3 regions of the Streptomyces sp. NPDC018000 genome follow, and region 1 is predicted to be linked to each of the others. Evidence: riboswitches for the same ligand, from Rfam matches in the RefSeq annotation. Region 1 holds a riboswitch; each other region holds the start of a gene.
What was found. A riboswitch is a leader RNA that binds a small molecule or an ion and turns the genes downstream of it on or off. The one in region 1 is predicted to bind cyclic di-AMP.
Positions count from the first base shown of each region.

Region 2: another riboswitch for cyclic di-AMP. It lies ahead of ACH4EW_RS15285 (peptidoglycan DD-metalloendopeptidase family protein); the one in region 1 lies ahead of ACH4EW_RS14015 (M23 family metallopeptidase).
Region 3: another riboswitch for cyclic di-AMP. It lies ahead of ACH4EW_RS04535 (M23 family metallopeptidase); the one in region 1 lies ahead of ACH4EW_RS14015 (M23 family metallopeptidase).

Region 1 is NZ_JBIRGM010000004.1:543,037-548,531, forward strand. It holds gene ACH4EW_RS14010 (HPr family phosphocarrier protein) at 1-148, shown strand, start outside; gene ACH4EW_RS14015 (M23 family metallopeptidase) at 443-1,219, opposite strand; cyclic di-AMP (ydaO/yuaA leader) riboswitch at 1,232-1,399, opposite strand; gene ACH4EW_RS14020 (M16 family metallopeptidase) at 1,730-3,112, opposite strand; gene ACH4EW_RS14025 (M16 family metallopeptidase) at 3,139-4,527, opposite strand; gene ACH4EW_RS14030 (DNA topoisomerase (ATP-hydrolyzing) subunit A) at 4,797-5,495, shown strand, end outside.
Region 2 is NZ_JBIRGM010000005.1:199,162-204,656, reverse strand. It holds gene ACH4EW_RS15310 (aspartate aminotransferase family protein) at 1-263, shown strand, start outside; gene ACH4EW_RS15305 (helix-turn-helix domain-containing protein) at 348-956, shown strand; gene ACH4EW_RS15300 (DUF6126 family protein) at 988-1,179, shown strand; gene ACH4EW_RS15295 (tyrosine-protein phosphatase) at 1,196-2,008, opposite strand; partial or broken gene ACH4EW_RS15290 (alpha-galactosidase) at 2,146-2,661, shown strand; cyclic di-AMP (ydaO/yuaA leader) riboswitch at 2,993-3,151, shown strand; gene ACH4EW_RS15285 (peptidoglycan DD-metalloendopeptidase family protein) at 3,157-4,110, shown strand; gene ACH4EW_RS15280 (SGNH/GDSL hydrolase family protein) at 4,348-5,193, shown strand; gene ACH4EW_RS15275 (STM4011 family radical SAM protein) at 5,237-5,495, opposite strand, start outside.
Region 3 is NZ_JBIRGM010000002.1:17,603-23,097, forward strand. It holds gene ACH4EW_RS04520 (PrsW family intramembrane metalloprotease) at 1-1,368, shown strand, start outside; partial or broken gene ACH4EW_RS04525 (aldo/keto reductase) at 1,375-1,581, opposite strand; partial or broken gene ACH4EW_RS04530 (IS200/IS605 family accessory protein TnpB-related protein) at 1,584-1,886, shown strand; gene ACH4EW_RS04535 (M23 family metallopeptidase) at 1,953-3,155, opposite strand; cyclic di-AMP (ydaO/yuaA leader) riboswitch at 3,167-3,319, opposite strand; gene ACH4EW_RS04540 (PP2C family protein-serine/threonine phosphatase) at 3,636-4,739, opposite strand; tRNA gene ACH4EW_RS04545 (tRNA-Met) at 5,021-5,094, opposite strand; gene ACH4EW_RS04550 (SPFH domain-containing protein) at 5,249-5,495, opposite strand, start outside.

The DNA of each region.
Region 1 (5,495 bases):
CGCCTCCATACTCGCGGTGCTCGGTCTCGGCGCGCACGGCGGCGACGAGATCGTGCTTGCGTCCGAGGCCGACGACTCCGAAGTCGCCCTGGACCGTCTGGCGAAGCTTGTCGCCGAAGGTCTCGACGAGCTTCCGGAAACCGTCTGAACCATTTCGCGCGAAAGAGCCGCGGCACCCTTTGTCCGGGGCCGCGGCTTTTTCGCTTCGCCAACCCGACGACCGGAGAGAATTCGGACAGCTCAAAACGGCCGACCGGCGCCTGTGCCGCGGCTCCATTGCGATGCGGTCGCCTTTCCGATGCCGGGTGGAAATCCATGAATATCTCTTGGCCACAGGACGGCTCGAGGAGCGGGTACTGCCGGCAGGCGCGGAGGCCGGGCACAGCGAAGGCCCCGGCGTGCTGCCGGGGCCTTCGAAAGGGCGCTGCGGGTGGAGCGTCGGTCAGACGTTGACGCCGTGGGCGCGCAAGTATGCGACGGGGTCCAAGTCGGAGCCGTACGACGGCGCGGTCCGGGCCTCGAAGTGGAGGTGTGGTCCGGTGGAGTTGCCGGTCGAGCCGGAGAGGCCGATCTGCTGGCCCGCCCCGACGCTCTGGCCGACGGAGACACCGATCGAGGAGAGATGGCCGTACTGGGTGTACGTGCCGTCCGCCATCCGCAACACGACGTTGTTGCCGTACGCGCCGCCCCAGCCCGCCTCGACGACCGTACCGGCGCCGACAGCGACGACGGGGCTGCCGGACGCGGCGTGGAAGTCGATGCCCGAGTGGCTGCCGGAGGACCAGAGGGAACCGCTCGACTTGTAGCCGGTGGTGACATACGAACCAGCTACCGGGAGCTGGAAGGAACCCAGGCGTGTGCGCTCGGCAGACCGGGCGGCGCGGGCCTTCTCGGCGCGCGCCTCGGCCTCCTTCTTGGCCTCGGCCTCCTTCTTGGCCTCCGCCTTCTGCCGGGCCTCCGCCTTCGCCTTCGCCGCGGCATCGGCCTGGCGCTTCTGCGCGTCGGCCTGGGCTTCGATCTGGTCGGCGACGGCGCCCTCGATGGCTATGAGCTGGTTCAGGCCGGTGTCGCTGACGGAGGGGTCCGCGGCGAGAGCCGGAGAGGCCATGCCGCCGATGACGCCGGTGGTGGCCAGGGTCGCGGCGCCGGCGATCTTCGCACTCCTGCGCGTCAGTCGACTCGGGGCACGATGCTTCCCGGTGGCACGGGTGAACGCCATGAAGCGGCTGATCCTTTCCTTCCTTCTCGCCTACCGGGTTAGCTGACGGGTTCGGAGCAGGAAGGTCTCCTACGGACGCCCCGGCCCCATCGAGGCTCAGGAATCCGATTCACCCCAGGGACTGCATGGGTCCCCGGCTCCCCAGGCTCGCGCCTGACGGGGACTCGGCGATGGCTGCCCGGTACGTCGCGGATGCGGCATACGAGTGACGGACAGCCCAGCCGACGCTAAGTGGGGTCACTTTCATTCACCAAACGGACAGGCCGTTTTGTAGCGCATCCCACAGGACAGGCAGGCAACCTCTCCACCGGAACGGACAAAAAGGAATACCCCGGCGAGATCTCACTCACAGGGGCATTCCTTTTGTCCCGTTATGCGGAAATGTGGCGGGCCGGTGGACCGGCCGGTGCGGTCGGTGCTCGGTCGAACGCGACAGTCGACCGGTGAACCGGCACACCCGACGGGCCGGCCGGCCGGTCGTCCGGCGTCCGCGGCGGGTGCGTACGACCGTCAGCCTGCGACCACCGACACCTCTCCGATGCCCAGGGCCCGGACCGGCTCCTCGATCTGTGCCGCGTCACCGACGAGGATCGTGACCAGCCGGTCACCCGGGAAGGCGTTGACCACCGCTGCGGTCGCCTCGACCGTGCCGGTCTCCGCGAGCCGGGCGTACAGCTGTGCCTGGTAGTCGTCCGGGAGGTGCTGCTCGACCTGGTCGGCGAGGGTGCCCGCGACCGAGGCCGCCGTCTCGAACTTCAGCGGGGCGACACCCACGAGGTTCTGCACGGCCGTCTCGCGCTCTTCGTCGGTCAGCCCCTCCGCGGCCAGGGTCCGCAGGACCGTCCACAGGTCCTTCAGCGCCGGCCCCGTGGACTCCGTGTCCACCGATCCGCTGATGGCCAGCATCGCGGCACCGGTCGCCCCCGAGGCGGAATCCGGGGCCGACGACCGCAGCACCTGAGCGAAGGCCCGTACGCCGTAGGTGTAGCCCTTCTCCTCTCGCAGCACACGATCCAGCCGGGAGGTGAGCGTGCCGCCCAGGCAGTATGTGCCCAGCACCTGGGCCGGCCATACGCTGTCGTGCCGGTCGGCGCCGATCCGGCCGATCAGCAGCTGCGTCTGCACCGCGCCCGGACGGTCGACGATCACCACTCGGCCGGTGTCGTCGGCGGTGATCGGCGGGGCAGGACGGGGCTCCGCGGTGTCTCCCGACCAGTCGCCGAAGGTGTCGGCGAGCAGGGCGTCCAGGTCGATGCCGGTGAGGTCGCCGACGACCACGGCGGTCGCCGCGGACGGCCGCACGTGCGCGTCGAAGAAGGCACGCACGGCCGCCGAGTCGATCCGCTCCACCGTCTCCTCGGTGCCCTGGCGCGGGCGCGACATCCGCGCTGCAGCCGGGAAGAGCTCCTTGGAGAGCTGCTTGGCGGCGCGCCGGGCCGGGTTGGCCTGCTCGTGCGGGATCTCGTCGAGCCGGTTGCGTACCAGCCGTTCGATCTCGCTGTCCTCGAACGCGGGCGCCCGCAGCGCCTCTGCGACCAGTGCGAGAGCCTTGGCCAGCCGGGAGGCCGGAACCTCCAGGGAGACCCGGACGCCGGGGTGGTCGGCGTGCGCGTCGAGGGTGGCGCCGCAGCGCTCCAGCTCGGCGGCGAACTCCTCGGCGGTGTGCTTGTCGGTTCCCTCGGACAGCGCCCTCGACATGATCGTGGCCACGCCGTCGAGGCCCTCGGGCTCGGCGTCCAGCGGGGCGTCGAGGAAGATCTCGACCGCCACGACCTGCTGGCCGGGGCGGTGGCAGCGCAGCACCGTGAGGCCGTTGGGCAGGGCGCCCCGCTCCGGAGCGGGGAAGGCCCAGGGGCGGGCGACGCCGGGGGCCGGCTGCGGGTGGTACTGCATCGAAACTCCAGTCGCGGCAGCGTCGGTCACTTGTCCGCTCCTTCGTGCGCGTCGGTGTCGTCAGTGTCGTCGGCGCCGGTCTCGGCGGCCGCTGCGTCTGCGGGCTCGGCCGATTCAACCGGCTCGTAGACCAGCACCGCGCGGTTGTCGGGGCGCAACTGGGCCTTGGCGACCGCCTGGACCTCTTCCGCGGTGACATCGAGCACCCGCTGTACGGCGGTCAGAGCGAGCTGCGGATCGCCGAACAGCACGGCGAACCGGCAGAGTTCGTCGGCGCGGCCGGCGACCGTACCGAGCCGGTCCAGCCACTCGCGCTCCAACTGGGCCTGCGCACGCTCCATTTCCTCGGGCGTGGGGCCCTCGGCAGCGAACCGGGCCAGCTCCTCGTCGACCGCGGCCTCGATCTGCGGCACCTCGACGCCGCCGGACGTCTTGACGTCCAGCCAGCCGAGCGAGGGCGCACCGGCCAGCCGCAGCAACCCGAACCCGGCTGCCACGGCCGTACGGTCACGGCGGACCAGGCGGTTGTGCAGCCGAGACGACTCACCGCCGCCGAGCACAGTCAGCGCGAGGTCTGCCGCGTCACACTCACGGGTGCCGTCGTGCGGCAGCCGGTAGGCGGCCATCAGCGCCCGCGCCGGCACCTCCTCGCGCACCTCCTCGCGCAACTGCTCGCCGATGATCTCGGGGAGCGTGCCGTCGCGCGGCGGCTGCTTGCCGTCATGGGACGCGATGGAGCCGAAGTACTTCTCGATCCAGGCGAGGGTCTGCTCCGGGTCGATGTCACCGACGACCGAGAGCACCGCGTTGTTGGGCGCGTAGTACGTACGGAAGAAGGTGCGGGCGTCCTCGAGGGTCGCGGCGTCCAGGTCCGCCATCGAACCGATCGGCGTGTGGTGGTACGGGTGGCCCTCGGGGTAGGCCAGTGCCGTCAGCTTCTCGAACGCCGTGCCGTAGGGGACATTGTCGTAACGCTGGCGGCGCTCGTTCTTGACGACGTCGCGCTGGTTCTCCATGGACTCCTCGTCGAGCGCGGCGAGCAGCGAGCCCATCCGGTCGGCCTCGAGCCAGAGGGCCAGCTCCAGCTGGTGCGTGGGCATGGTCTCGAAGTAGTTGGTGCGCTCGAAGCTGGTGGTCCCGTTGAGCGAACCGCCGGCTCCCTGCACCAGCTCGAAGTGCCCGTTCCCCTTGACCTGGCCGGAGCCCTGGAACATCAGGTGCTCGAAGAGGTGAGCCAGACCGGTGCGTCCCTTGACCTCGTGGCGCGAGCCGACGTCGTACCAGAGGCAGACCGCGGCGACCGGGGTCAGATGGTCCTCGGAGAGCACCACGCGCAGGCCGTTGGCCAGACGGTGCTCGGTCGCTGTCAAGCCGCCGGAGCCGGCCTGGGCTGTGGCCGTGTGACCCATGGGCATGTAGGTCCCTTCGATCGCGATACTGGATTTCTTGCGAGCCCTGCCACTGTAAGCAAGCGCACAGACACCTGGCGAAGTTCCCATACCGCGGAAGTTCGCGTGAAAGAGAAGCTCGTCCCCCGCGGGACGGGTCGTGAGACCACCTCGGAAGGGGCCCGGACGGCTCTTGGGACGGGTCGAGGTCGGCGATGTCAGTGCGGCGGGCCACAATGGTCCGCGTCAGAACCTGAGGTTGCCCGAACAGAATCCGTGAAGGAGTCGCAGCAGCGATGGCCCGCCGCAGCACGAAGACCCCGCCGCCGGACGACTTCGAGGAGAAGATCCTCGACATCGACGTCGTCGACGAAATGCAGGGCTCCTTCCTCGAGTACGCATACTCGGTGATCTACTCACGGGCCCTGCCGGATGCCCGTGACGGCATGAAGCCGGTGCACCGCCGCATCGTGTACCAGATGAACGAGATGGGCCTGCGCCCCGACCGCGGCTACGTGAAGTGTGCCCGTGTGGTCGGCGAGGTCATGGGCAAGTTGCACCCGCACGGCGATGCGTCGATCTACGACGCGCTGGTCCGTCTGGCGCAGCCGTTCTCCATGCGGCTCCCCCTGGTCGACGGCCACGGCAACTTCGGCTCGCTCGGAAACGACGACCCGCCGGCCGCCATGCGCTACACCGAGTGCCGGATGGCCGACGCAACGTCACTGATGACGGAGTCGATCGACGAGGACACCGTCGTCTTCCAGTCGAATTACGACGGGCAGGAGCAGGAGCCGACCGTTCTTCCGGCCGCGTACCCGAACCTCCTGGTCAACGGGTCGTCCGGGATCGCGGTCGGCATGGCGACCAATATGCCGCCGCACAACCTGGGCGAGGTCATCGCCGCCGCCCGTCATCTGATCAAGCATCCGGGTGCGGACCTGGAGACCCTGATGCGGTTCGTCCCCGGTCCCGATCTGCCGACCGGCGGCCGG
Region 2 (5,495 bases), on a different contig from region 1:
GGACCGTGCTGCAGGCCGCCCGCAAAGGCCTCTTCGCGCAGATGGTGGTGGTGCCCCTGTTGCAGAAGCACCGCATCCTCACGCAGGTCTCGGGCGATCATCTCGAAGTGATCAAGCTGATCCCGCCCCTGGTGATCGGGGAGCCGGAGGTCGACCGGTTCGTCACGGCGTTCACGGCGGTGATGGACGACGCGCACAGCGGCGGCGGGCTCATGTGGGACTTCGGCAGGATCCTGGTGAAACAGGCCGTCGCCAACCGCTGATCCCGTGGGCCTGTCCGAGCTCCGAAACTTTGCCTCAGAGGTAAGGGATTTGCCTCACGGGAAAGTTCCTGGCCCAATAGGTACATGAACACTCCAGATGGAGGGGCGGCCGACGAGCTGCCCGGGGTCGCGCCGCGTCTGCGCGATCTGCGCCGCAACCGTGGTCTCACCCTGGAGACCGCCGCCGAGTGGGCGGGATTGTCGCCCGCCCATCTCTCCCGGCTGGAGACGGGCCGTCGGCAGCCCTCGCTGCCGATGCTCCTCGGCCTTGCCAGGATCTACGGTATGACGGTTTCCGAACTGCTGGGCGAGACCCCCCCGGAACGGGAGGCGATCATTCGCCGCGGGAAGTTCGAGGGGGCCGAGGCCGACGGCTGGATGTACCAGCAGGCCGGCGGCTCCGGCCGGGCGATGCAGGCGCTCCGCGTCCGGGTTCCGTACGGGGCGCAGGGAGAACTCGTGCGCGTCCACCCCGGCGAGGAGTGGCTGTACGTGCTCGCCGGGCACCTCCGGGTCACGCTCGGGGATACCGTGCACGATCTCGCCCCCGGTGACAGCGCGCACTTCGACTCGCTCACCCCGCACCGGATCACCGCTGTCGACCGCGACGGATCCGAGCTCCTCTTCGTCCACACCCTGCTCCAGAGCCCCGCCGCCGAGCTGTGTCTCGGCAGCGGCTTCCACCGTCGCTGACCGGCCCGCCCGGTCGTCAGAGAGGACTGTCATGTCCGATTCAGAGAAATTCGACACGCTCGATTCAGAGAACTTCGACCCGCTCGGGTCCAAGAAGAAGTACGAAGCCCAGGAGCGGAAGTTTCCGCGCGGCGTGGTGATCCGGCTGTTCGCCTACCTCATCGCCGGGCACATCTTCGCGGCCTTCCTCTACCTGCTCTTCGCGGTGGCCGGCAAGGGCTGACCACCGCCGACAGCCCTCAGGCCTCGTCGAGGAGCCGGTCGCGCAGCCGCTCACGGGTCTCGGGCGCGAGCTTCAGGCCCTCGGAGAGGTAGCGGTCCGTGCTGCCCCAGGTCTCCTCGATCGTGGCGAAGGCCGCAGCGAGGTAGTCGGCGTGCGCGCCGAAGAGCGGATTGAGCAGCTCCATCACCTCGGCCGACATGCCGTCCGCCGAGGTGTCGCTGCGACGCACCTTGTAACGGCGGTGGGCGTCGTTCGACTTCAGGTAGTCGGCCTCGATGGCATCGCGCTCGACGCCGACCGCGAGCAGTGACACCGCGATGGACAGACCGGCCCGGTCCTTGCCCGCCGCGCAGTGCATCAACGCGGGAACGCTGTCCTCGGCCAGGGCGTGCAGAACCCGGCTGTGCTCGGCGGTACGGTCCCGGATGATCGCGCGGTACGAGGTGATCATCCGGTTCGTTGCCTTGCCGTCGGCCAGGACCGAGCGCAGCTGGTCGAGATCGCCGTCGCGGACCATCTGCCAGAACTCGGAGCCGTCGGCGGGGTCGGAGAGCGGGATGTTCACATTCCGTACGCCCGGCAGCTCCACATCCGGGCCGTCGAGCCGGTGGTCGGCCGCATCGCGGAAGTCGAAGACCGTGTGCAGACCGAGACCGCCGAGGAAGGCGGCGTCCTCGGCGGTGGCGTGCGCGAGGTGACCACTGCGGAAGAGTCGTCCGTACCGCACCCGCCGACCGTCCATGGTGGGCAGTCCGCCCACATCGCGGAAGTTGCGGACACCAGCGAGCTCGGGTTCCGTCGACGGGATCTGCGGCAACTGCTGCGTCACAGTGACTCCTGGAGTGTCTGGTGCCGGCGCGAGTCGCCGACAAGGCCACTCCCGCGACGATACGACATTGATTCCTCAGGCAATCATCTTGGTCTTTGCTCGTCGACACTTCCGCGAACTCCGTTACTCCTGCGGCGAATTTCTCGCAGGAGCAGTGGTGCGCCCTCGCCGAGCGAGCCGCCGCGATGGGCGTAGAACCGTTCGTCGTGGACGACTCATGGTTCGGACGGCGCATCAGCGACCGGGCCGGGCTCGGTGACCGGACGCCGAATCCGGACGCCTTCCCGGTGGGCTGAAGCCGCTCGCCGACGAAGTGCATGGACTCGGCATGCAATTCGGTATCCGGGGCGAGTCGGAAATGGTCAATGCCGACAGTGATCTCTATCGCGCACGCCCCGACTGGATGCAGCATTTCCCAGGGCGGGCACGGACCGAGTCCGCAATCAATTGGTACTCGATCCGGCCCGCACCGATGTGCGGAACCATCTGTGGGCGCAATGGGAAACGCGCTGCTCTCCAGTGCGCCCGTCGGCTATGTGAAAGGGGACTTCAACCGCTGCTTCACCGAAGCGGGCCGGCCGGGCAAGGAGCATCAGCAGAAGCTCTGGATCGAGCATGTGGGTGCCCTGTGCCCGCTGATCGACCGGCTCAGGGGTCTCGACGCGCGGGTTCCGAGACTCCGGCGCGAATGATGGGGCATGGCATGTCCGTAATGGATGCATTTACCCCAACATATCCCGTTTGTGCGTGAGATGGCTTCCCTCTCGTGAGCGGGATCATATCCGTGACGGTGAGTGCTGACGGCACGGTTGGGTATTCCGTGCGCGGCACGGAAATTCAAGATCCTTAATCCACGGAGTGTGACCGGAATTCCGCGCCGATTTCCGGCGTGCATTCCGGAACGGAACCAGTGGCTTGTTCTCTCCGTCCCGACTCGCTTACGGTCGCCGTCAATCCGGACGGACCGCCTAATCCTGCCGCCGTCCGGAATTCGCACCCACTCATCGTGTGGCAGGAGCGGGGGAACCAGGTAGGCCGCCGACCGGAGAAATCCGGCCGGCTAGGGGTGAAGTCGCGCTCGGCGCGGCCGGGCATCTCCAGCCCGAACCCGACAGCTCACCTCGCAGGCGCCGGAGAGGAAGCACGTCATGCCCATATCGGGTAAGCACCGTCGTAGGAAGTCCAGCACCATCGCCCGTGGCGTGGCCGCCGTGAGCGCCGGCGGCGCTGTCATCGCTCTGCCGCTGCTCGGCGCCACCGGTGCCCACGCCGCGGAGCAGGCCGCCCCGGCCGCCCCGCAGTCGGCCTCCGCCGCCACACACGCCGCCCCGGCCGAGCCGGTCGCGCAGAAGCAGGAAGCCGCCACGACGTACCCCGTTGTCTCCGGTGACTACCTGTCGAAGATCGCCGCCGAGCAAAAGGTCGACGGTGGCTGGCAGAAGCTGTACCAGGACAACCGCGAGGTCGTCGGCGAAGACCCCAACCTGATCTTCCCGGGCATGAAGCTGACGCTCGGCGGCAACGCGTCGGGCCACTCCGCGCCCACCGGTGCCGGTGCGGGCGCAACTCTCCCGTCGAAGGCCCCCTCGGTGCCCTCGTCGGCCGCGGAGAAGTCCGCCCCGGCCAAGTCCGCCCCGGCCAACGTCTCGACAGCCACGGAGTCCAAGACCTCCGCCCCGTCCGGCCGGAGCAGCAGTTCCGGCTACAGCCACCCGGTCCCCGGCAACCACACCACTGGATACCGCGCCTCCGGCTCCAACTGGTCCAGCGGCAGCCACACCGGGATCGACTTCCCCGTCTCCACCGGCACCAGCGTGAAGGCCATCACCTCCGGCACCGTCGTCACCGCCGGCTGGGGTGGTGCGTACGGCAACCAGGTCGTCATCAAGCACGCCGACGGCCACTACTCGCAGTACGGCCACCTGTCCTCGATCTCCGTCTCCGCGGGCCAGACCGTGAGTACCGGTCAGCAGATCGGCCTCTCCGGCGCCACCGGCAACGCCACCGGCCCGCACCTGCACTTCGAGGTCCGCACGGGCCCGGCGTACGGCTCGGACATCGACCCGATCGCCTACCTGGCTTCGCACGGCATCCACGTCTGAGTCGAACCGCTGAGCAGTTGAGCGACACAGCATGACCTGAGCAGCACGGAAGGGACGGTGCGCGGCGGCGCACTGCCCCTTCTGCTCAGGCCGACCGGCACATGGGAACGGCGACCCCTATGTGACGGTCGGCCTTATTCCCCTTTGCCAAAACCTGACCGGGTGGTCTATCTCACCACCCGTCAACCCCTTATTACGGTCGCGTAGGTCACATTCGGCCGTGCAGGATAAGCCGTCGTGGCAGACGATTCGAGAAAAAATCAACATGGCGTCATCAACCGACCTGGCGTCATCGGGTCGTACGCAGCGATTGGCGACAGCTTCACCGAGGGAGTCGGCGACCCCGGCCCGGACGGAACCCTCGTCGGCTGGGCGGACCGTTTCGCGGTACTTCTCGCGGACCAACTGCCTGACCCCGATGCGGGGGCAAGCACCGAAGGCTCCGCTCACAGGAACTTCAGGTACGCCAATCTCGCCGTACGCGGACGCCTCCTCGATCAGATCGTCGAGGAGCAGGTACCGCGCGCCAAGGAGCTCGCACCCGACCTGGTGAGCTTCTGCGCGGGCGGCAACGACATCATCAGGCCCGGCACCGACCCCGACGACGTGGCAGAGCGTTTCGAGCGCGCGGTCGCCGAGCTGACCGAATCGGTCGGTACCGTCCTGGTCACCACCGGCTTCGACACCCGAGGCGTTCCCGTGCTGCGCCATCTGCGCGGCAAGATCGCCACTTACACCGCCCATGTGCGATCCATCGCCGACCGCTACGACTGCCCGGTCCTCGACCTGTGGTCGCTGCGGTCCGTTCAGGACAGGCGCGCCTGGGACGACGACCGGCTCCATCTGTCGCCCGAGGGGCACACCAGGGTCGCGCTGCGCGCCGCCCAGGTCCTCGGCATCGACGTGCCGGCCGACCCGGACCAGGAATGGCCGCCGCAGGCACAGCGCGGCACGCTCGAAGTACGGCGCGACGACATCCACTGGGCGCGCGAGTACCTGGTCCCGTGGATCGGACGGCGGCTGCGCGGCGAGTCATCCGGCGACCATGTCGAGGCGAAGCGGCCGGATCTCCTGCCGCTCTAGTGCCGCCACCGTAGTGCCCTCGCTCGCCGGACGGGCTCGAGGTTCAGGTTCGTCCGGCGAGGGGCGACAACGGCGGCGCCGGTATCCGTTCCAGCACACCGCCCGCGAAGACGTCGTACAGCGGCAGCGTCTCCAGATGTACATAGCCGATGTGGCAGTCGCAGACGGCCAGCGGACAGGCCCGTGGGCCGAGAGAGCGCCGGTAGCTCCCGTCGTAGAGATTGCCGAGCTCCGCCGGGACGAAATGGCAGCGCCGCACCGTGCCGGCGCCGTCCACCGAGATGACCGACTCGCCCGTCCGG
Region 3 (5,495 bases), on a different contig from region 1:
GCGGCCGTGTTCACGGTGCTCGCGCTGTGCGGTCTGGCGATCCTGGCCCTGGTCCGTGACCAGACGGGCACCGAGGGCTTTCTCGTAGGTCTGGGTCTCGCCGTGCTGCCCGTTCCTCTCCTGATGGCGGCGTTCCGCTGGCTGGACCGGGTCGAACCGGCACCGTGGCGGAATCTGCTGTTCTCCTTCGCCTGGGGTGCGTTCGCGGCCGCCCTGGTCGCGATCACCGCGAATTCGTTCGCGACCCGCTGGATAGCCACGGCCGCCGCCGACCCGTCGGACGCCGACACCCTCGGCGCCACGGTCATAGCGCCGGTCGTCGAGGAGAGCGCCAAGGCCGCGGCCGTCCTGCTGATCTTCCTGTTCCGAAGGCGGGAATTCCACGGGATCGTCGACGGTGTCGTCATCGCCGGCTTCACCGCGAGCGGCTTCGCCTTCACCGAGAACATCCTCTATCTGGGCACCGCCTTCGGTGAGGACCAGCAGATAGGCACCTCGGGCATCGCCTCGGTGACTGCCGCGACGTTCTTCGTGAGGGCGGTGATGTCGCCGTTCGCGCATCCGCTCTTCACGGTGCTGACCGGAATAGGTTTCGGGCTGGCCGCGGTCACTCCGAAGCACCGCCGGATCCGCCGCATCGCACTGCCTTTGCTGGGTCTCGTCCTCGCCATGGGCATGCACGCCCTGTGGAACGGGTCGGCGTCATTCGGCCCGTACGGCTTCTATGCCGTGTACGGGGTGTTCATGGTCCCGGTCTTCGGCCTGGTGACCTGGCTGGCGATCTGGTCGCGCCAGCGGGAGCTGCGTATGCTCTCCGCCGAGCTTCCGGCCTATGCTGCGGCCGGCTGGCTGACCCCCGCCGAACCGCTCGCCCTCTCCTCGATGCGGGCCCGCGGCATGGCACGCGAAGCGGCACGCCAACGACACGCCGCCGCAGCCTGGGGAGGCCCGTACGGACCGGGGTACGCGCCGGCGTTCGGGCCGGGCCATGTGTCGCCCGGGCGCAGGCCCTCGGCCCGGGTCAGTGCTCATGCCAAAGCACAGGCCGAGGCCCACGGCAGGGCTGCCGCCCGCGCCGTCGCCGAATACGAATCGTTCGCGACGTCACTGGCCTCGCTGCGCCTACAGGCCCGCCGCGGGACGGCGGGCCCGGACTTCCCCGAACGCGAGCTGGAGCTGCTGCACCACCTCTGGCAACGCAGGGAAGTGGCCGCTCCCGCCCTGACGTACGCGGCGCAGGCCATGGGCCTCCTGCGCCCCCACCCCCTGTCGACGCCCCCGTACGCGTACCCGTTCCCGCAGCCCGCGCAGTACGGCGGCTACGGCCACAACCCCTGTCTCAACTCGCACCGGCCGCCGCCGCAGTAGCCCTCGTCAGGCGGATGCCTCGGTGAGATCGGCCAGTTCCTGCTCGGTCAGCGAGAGGCCGGCGACGGCCACCAGCGCGGGCAGCTGCTCGACCGTACGGGCCGAGGCGATCGGCGCGGCGACGGTCGGCCGGGACGCGAGCCACGCAAGCGCGACGGTCGCGATCTCCGCGTCGTGCTCCTGGGCGACCCTGTCGAGCGCCGCCAGGGCCTTACCGCACCATGTCCCGTCACGATGCCGCCGGCATCGCGATCGGACGCCGCGCCCTCGGACACCCCATCAGGCGTCGGACGGCACCGCCCCCACACGACCGGAGTGATCGTGCGGGGCATCGGACCGCCCAGGCCCCACCAGGCACTCGGGGGCGTGAGGGAACCCGCCCACCCGCAACGGATCACGCCCCTGGAGGCGTGCCGCCGAACGGGACGCGAAAGCGGGAACCCAGCGCATCCAACACCGTTCGGGATGCGCCCAGAACGCAGCAGTGGGTCCAGGACCCACTCACGCGCACTGGTTAGGAACAGTGAGCGTCAGGACTGCAAGAACCGGCTCGGATCAAGCGGGCCGAAAGGCGGGCCGGCGGATCAGGGGTTGAGGCCCTTGGCGCGCAGCCAGGCCATCGGGTCGATGCCCGTACCGTCGGGGGTGTGGACCTCCAGGTGGAGGTGCGGGCCCGTGACATTGCCGGTCGCGCCGACCCGGCCGATGGTGTCACCGGTGGCGACCTTCTGGCCGACGCTGACGCCGATCGAGGACTGGTGGGAGAACGACACCTCCGTACCGTCCTCGAGCTCCAGCACCGTGTGGTAGCCGTACGAACCGGACCAGCCCGCCGACTTGATGGTGCCGCCGTGTACGGCCTTGATCGGGGTGCCGGTCGGCGCCGCGAAGTCGAGGCCGGTGTGGTGTCCGGAGGACCACATCGAGCCGGCCTGGCCGAAGGTCGAGGTGATCGTGTACGACGAGGTCGGGATGGCGTAGCTGGCGGCGAGCTTGGCAAGCCGCAGCGCCTCGGCCTTCGCCTTGGCCTTCTCCTCCGCCTTCTTCTTCTCGGCGGCGGCCTTGGCCTCGGCCGCATCCTGCTGCTTCTTGGCCTCGGCGGCGGCCTTCTCCGCGGCCGCCTTCTCCTGGGCCGCCCTGGCGTCGGCGTCGGCGGCGGCCTGCTGCTGCTCGGCCTGCTGGAGGATGCGGGCGCGGAGTGCCTCGCCCGCATCCGTCGCGCCCTGTTCGGCCTCGGCGGTAGTGAGGCCGGCAGTGGTGAGCGGGGCAGCAGCGGCGGCCTCGGCCTTGTCGTCCTCGGACTCACCGGAGAGCAGCGAGCCCACACCGGGAAGGGACTTGGCGTCGGGGAGGTTGTCCGAGATGGAGTCGGGAAGGGAGATGGAGACCGGCGGCTTGCTCTGCGCGCTGGCCATGCCGCCCGCGCCGACTGCCGCGATGACGCCCACCCCGAGCACCGTGGAGCTACGGGCAAGTCCGTTGCGCTGCTTGGCGATGCGGTGCTTGCCGCGTACGGGGCGGACGGACTCCTCGGTGGGGTTCCACTCGCCCCAGCTCCTGTCGGGCTCACCGTTGCCGTCGGAACCGAATTGGCTGCCGAACTCACCGGTGAAGTCGCCGCCCGGCTCGGTGCGGTAATCGGTGCCGTAATCGGTGCCGAACGCCGTCCTCGTCGCGGTGGTTCCGTGGTCGGAGCCGAAACCGGATCCGACGTCAGCACCGACGTCGGAACTGAACTCGGGGCTGAACCGAGAGGGGGCCTCGGGGGCAGGCTTGTTGGACGCCACGGGGGCGCACTCCTTTCCTTCCTTCTCGCCTACCGGGTTAGCTGACGGGTTCGGAGCAGGAAGGTCTCCTACGGGCGCCTCTGCCTCTCACGAGACACAGGTGTCCGATTCACCCCATGTAGATGGTTCCCCGGTTCCCTTGCGGAATTCGGCGCTCGCGCACGGTGCCGCCACTGACGACGGCTGGGACGACCGCGCTGCGTTATCGAACGTTAATAGACGCAGGGGCCTGATTCCAAGCTGTTCCCACTGATCGTTCAGGTCTTTGGCCTGGACTTTACCGGCACAACCGGGTGGAATCGGGCGAGTTGATTGCCTCTCAGTCACTACCCAGTTTCTGACGTTGCGTCAATTGTTATGCGGAGCGACGCCTTTCGATTACGTACGGTGGCGTCCTCCGCCCAAGGCCTCGTCCCAGGCCGCGCGAAGCACCCGACCCGCGCGAGTCAGCGGGCCCGCGCGATGCACCCGACCCACCCGTCACGCCTCTTCCAGGCCCACAATCCTCACGATCCTGCGCCGGTCCGGCTGCCCCTCCGCGGGACGTACGACCGCGAGCAGCGCCATGTCGTCGGTCGTCTCGCCGCCCGTGTGCAGCCGTACATCATCGGTCAGCCCGGACAGCAGTTCCTCCGGCCCCGGAAAGATCCGACCGCGCAGCCGGGCCGCCGGATCGTAGAAGACCCCATCGGCGTTCCGCGCCTCGGAGAGACCGTCGGTGTAGAGGAGCAGGGTCGCCCCCGCCGGCAGATCCCATTCGTCCGCCCGGTCGGGCCACACCCCCAGGTCCATCCCGAGCGGCAGTGCGGGCACCGAGGGCCTCAGCACCTCCAGCGTCCCGTCCGCGTACAGCAGGAGCGGCTCGGGGTGACCGCGGTTGACGATCCGCACCCGGGGCACCCCGGGCGGGATCTCGGCCAGCACAGCGGTGGTGAAACCCTCCACCGCGTCCAGCCCACCCCGCGCCCACTCCCGCGCCAGCGCCCGCTCCAGCCGCTGCGCCACGCCCTCCAGTGAACGCTCCTGCTCGGCCGCCTCCCGGAAGGCCCCGATAAGCACCGCCACCGACTCCACGGCGCCGAGTCCCTTTCCCCGTACGTCCCCGACCACCAGCCGCACACCCTGCGGGGTGTCCGACACGGCGAACAGATCGCCCCCGACGTACTCGTCCGCCTGCGCCGCCTCGTACCGCGCCGCCACATGCAGCCCGCCGATCCGGTCGGACGGCTTCGGCAGCACCGCCCGCATGGCGGTCTCCGCGATGACCCGCGCGGAGGCCACCTCCTCAATTCCGCGCCGTACGACCGTGTTGATCACGACCGCGAGGACCGAGACGGTGGCCAGGGTGAGCAACTCGATCAACGGCACGACCAACGGCAATGTGTTGCTGTACAGCCGCAGCACGGCGACAGCCAGCACCGAGGCAACGCCGATGCAGATGGTCCTGGACAGCGAGAAGAACGGCGCAGCGATCAGCGGCGCCGCCACGAACAGCGGAATGGCGGTGAAGGTCGGCGGGGTGAGGAGATCGAACGCCAGCCCGCCGAGGATCATCAGGGCGGGCAGCATACGGACGAACCGCATGGCACGGCTGTCACCGCCCTCGGTATGTCTGCCGCGCCGTTTCTGCCGCTTCCCCACCTGTGGTCTCCTGCCCGGTACCCGCGCGGCTGCGGACGGTACCGCGCCCCACTCCCAGGCTCACCGGAGCGGTGCGGCGCGGCGACTCCTCACCGGCCAATGGGGTACTTGTCTTGCGTGGTACAGCTCACACACGCACGGGCCGTCCACTCGTTGCCCCGGAACGCGACGAGGAAATGAATCAGGCCTGGCACGCTGTATGCGTGCCAGGCCTGATTCTTCAGTAGCGGGGACAGGATTTGAACCTGCGACCTCTGGGTTATGAGCCCAGCGAGCTACCGAGCTGCTCCACCCCGCGTCGGTGAATACAACTCTACGGCATGTCCGGCGCACTCATGACCACTCGGCCCATCATGACCGCCGCTTTCGGTCCGAGGCTTTCGGCCCGTTGCTTTCGGTCCGTGCGCCCGGCATGGCCTCAGGCGTACGGAAGTCACCTGGCCTCGCCGCCCTCAGTCCGTCTCGGAGATACGGGGAGTGGCCTTCCCTTTGAACGCCGGCTGCTTCATCGGGTTCGCGCCGCGCTGCAGCGCGTGGAGGATCGCCAGCCCCTGGCCGACCACGCCGGCCGCCATCTCATTGACGCCATTGGTGCCGTTGAGAACGGTGAGATCGGCCCCGGACATACCGCGGGCGGCGGCGTCGGCCAGGGCGGGCAGATTCTCCACGATGCGGTTGGCCGCGATGAGCTCCTGGTTG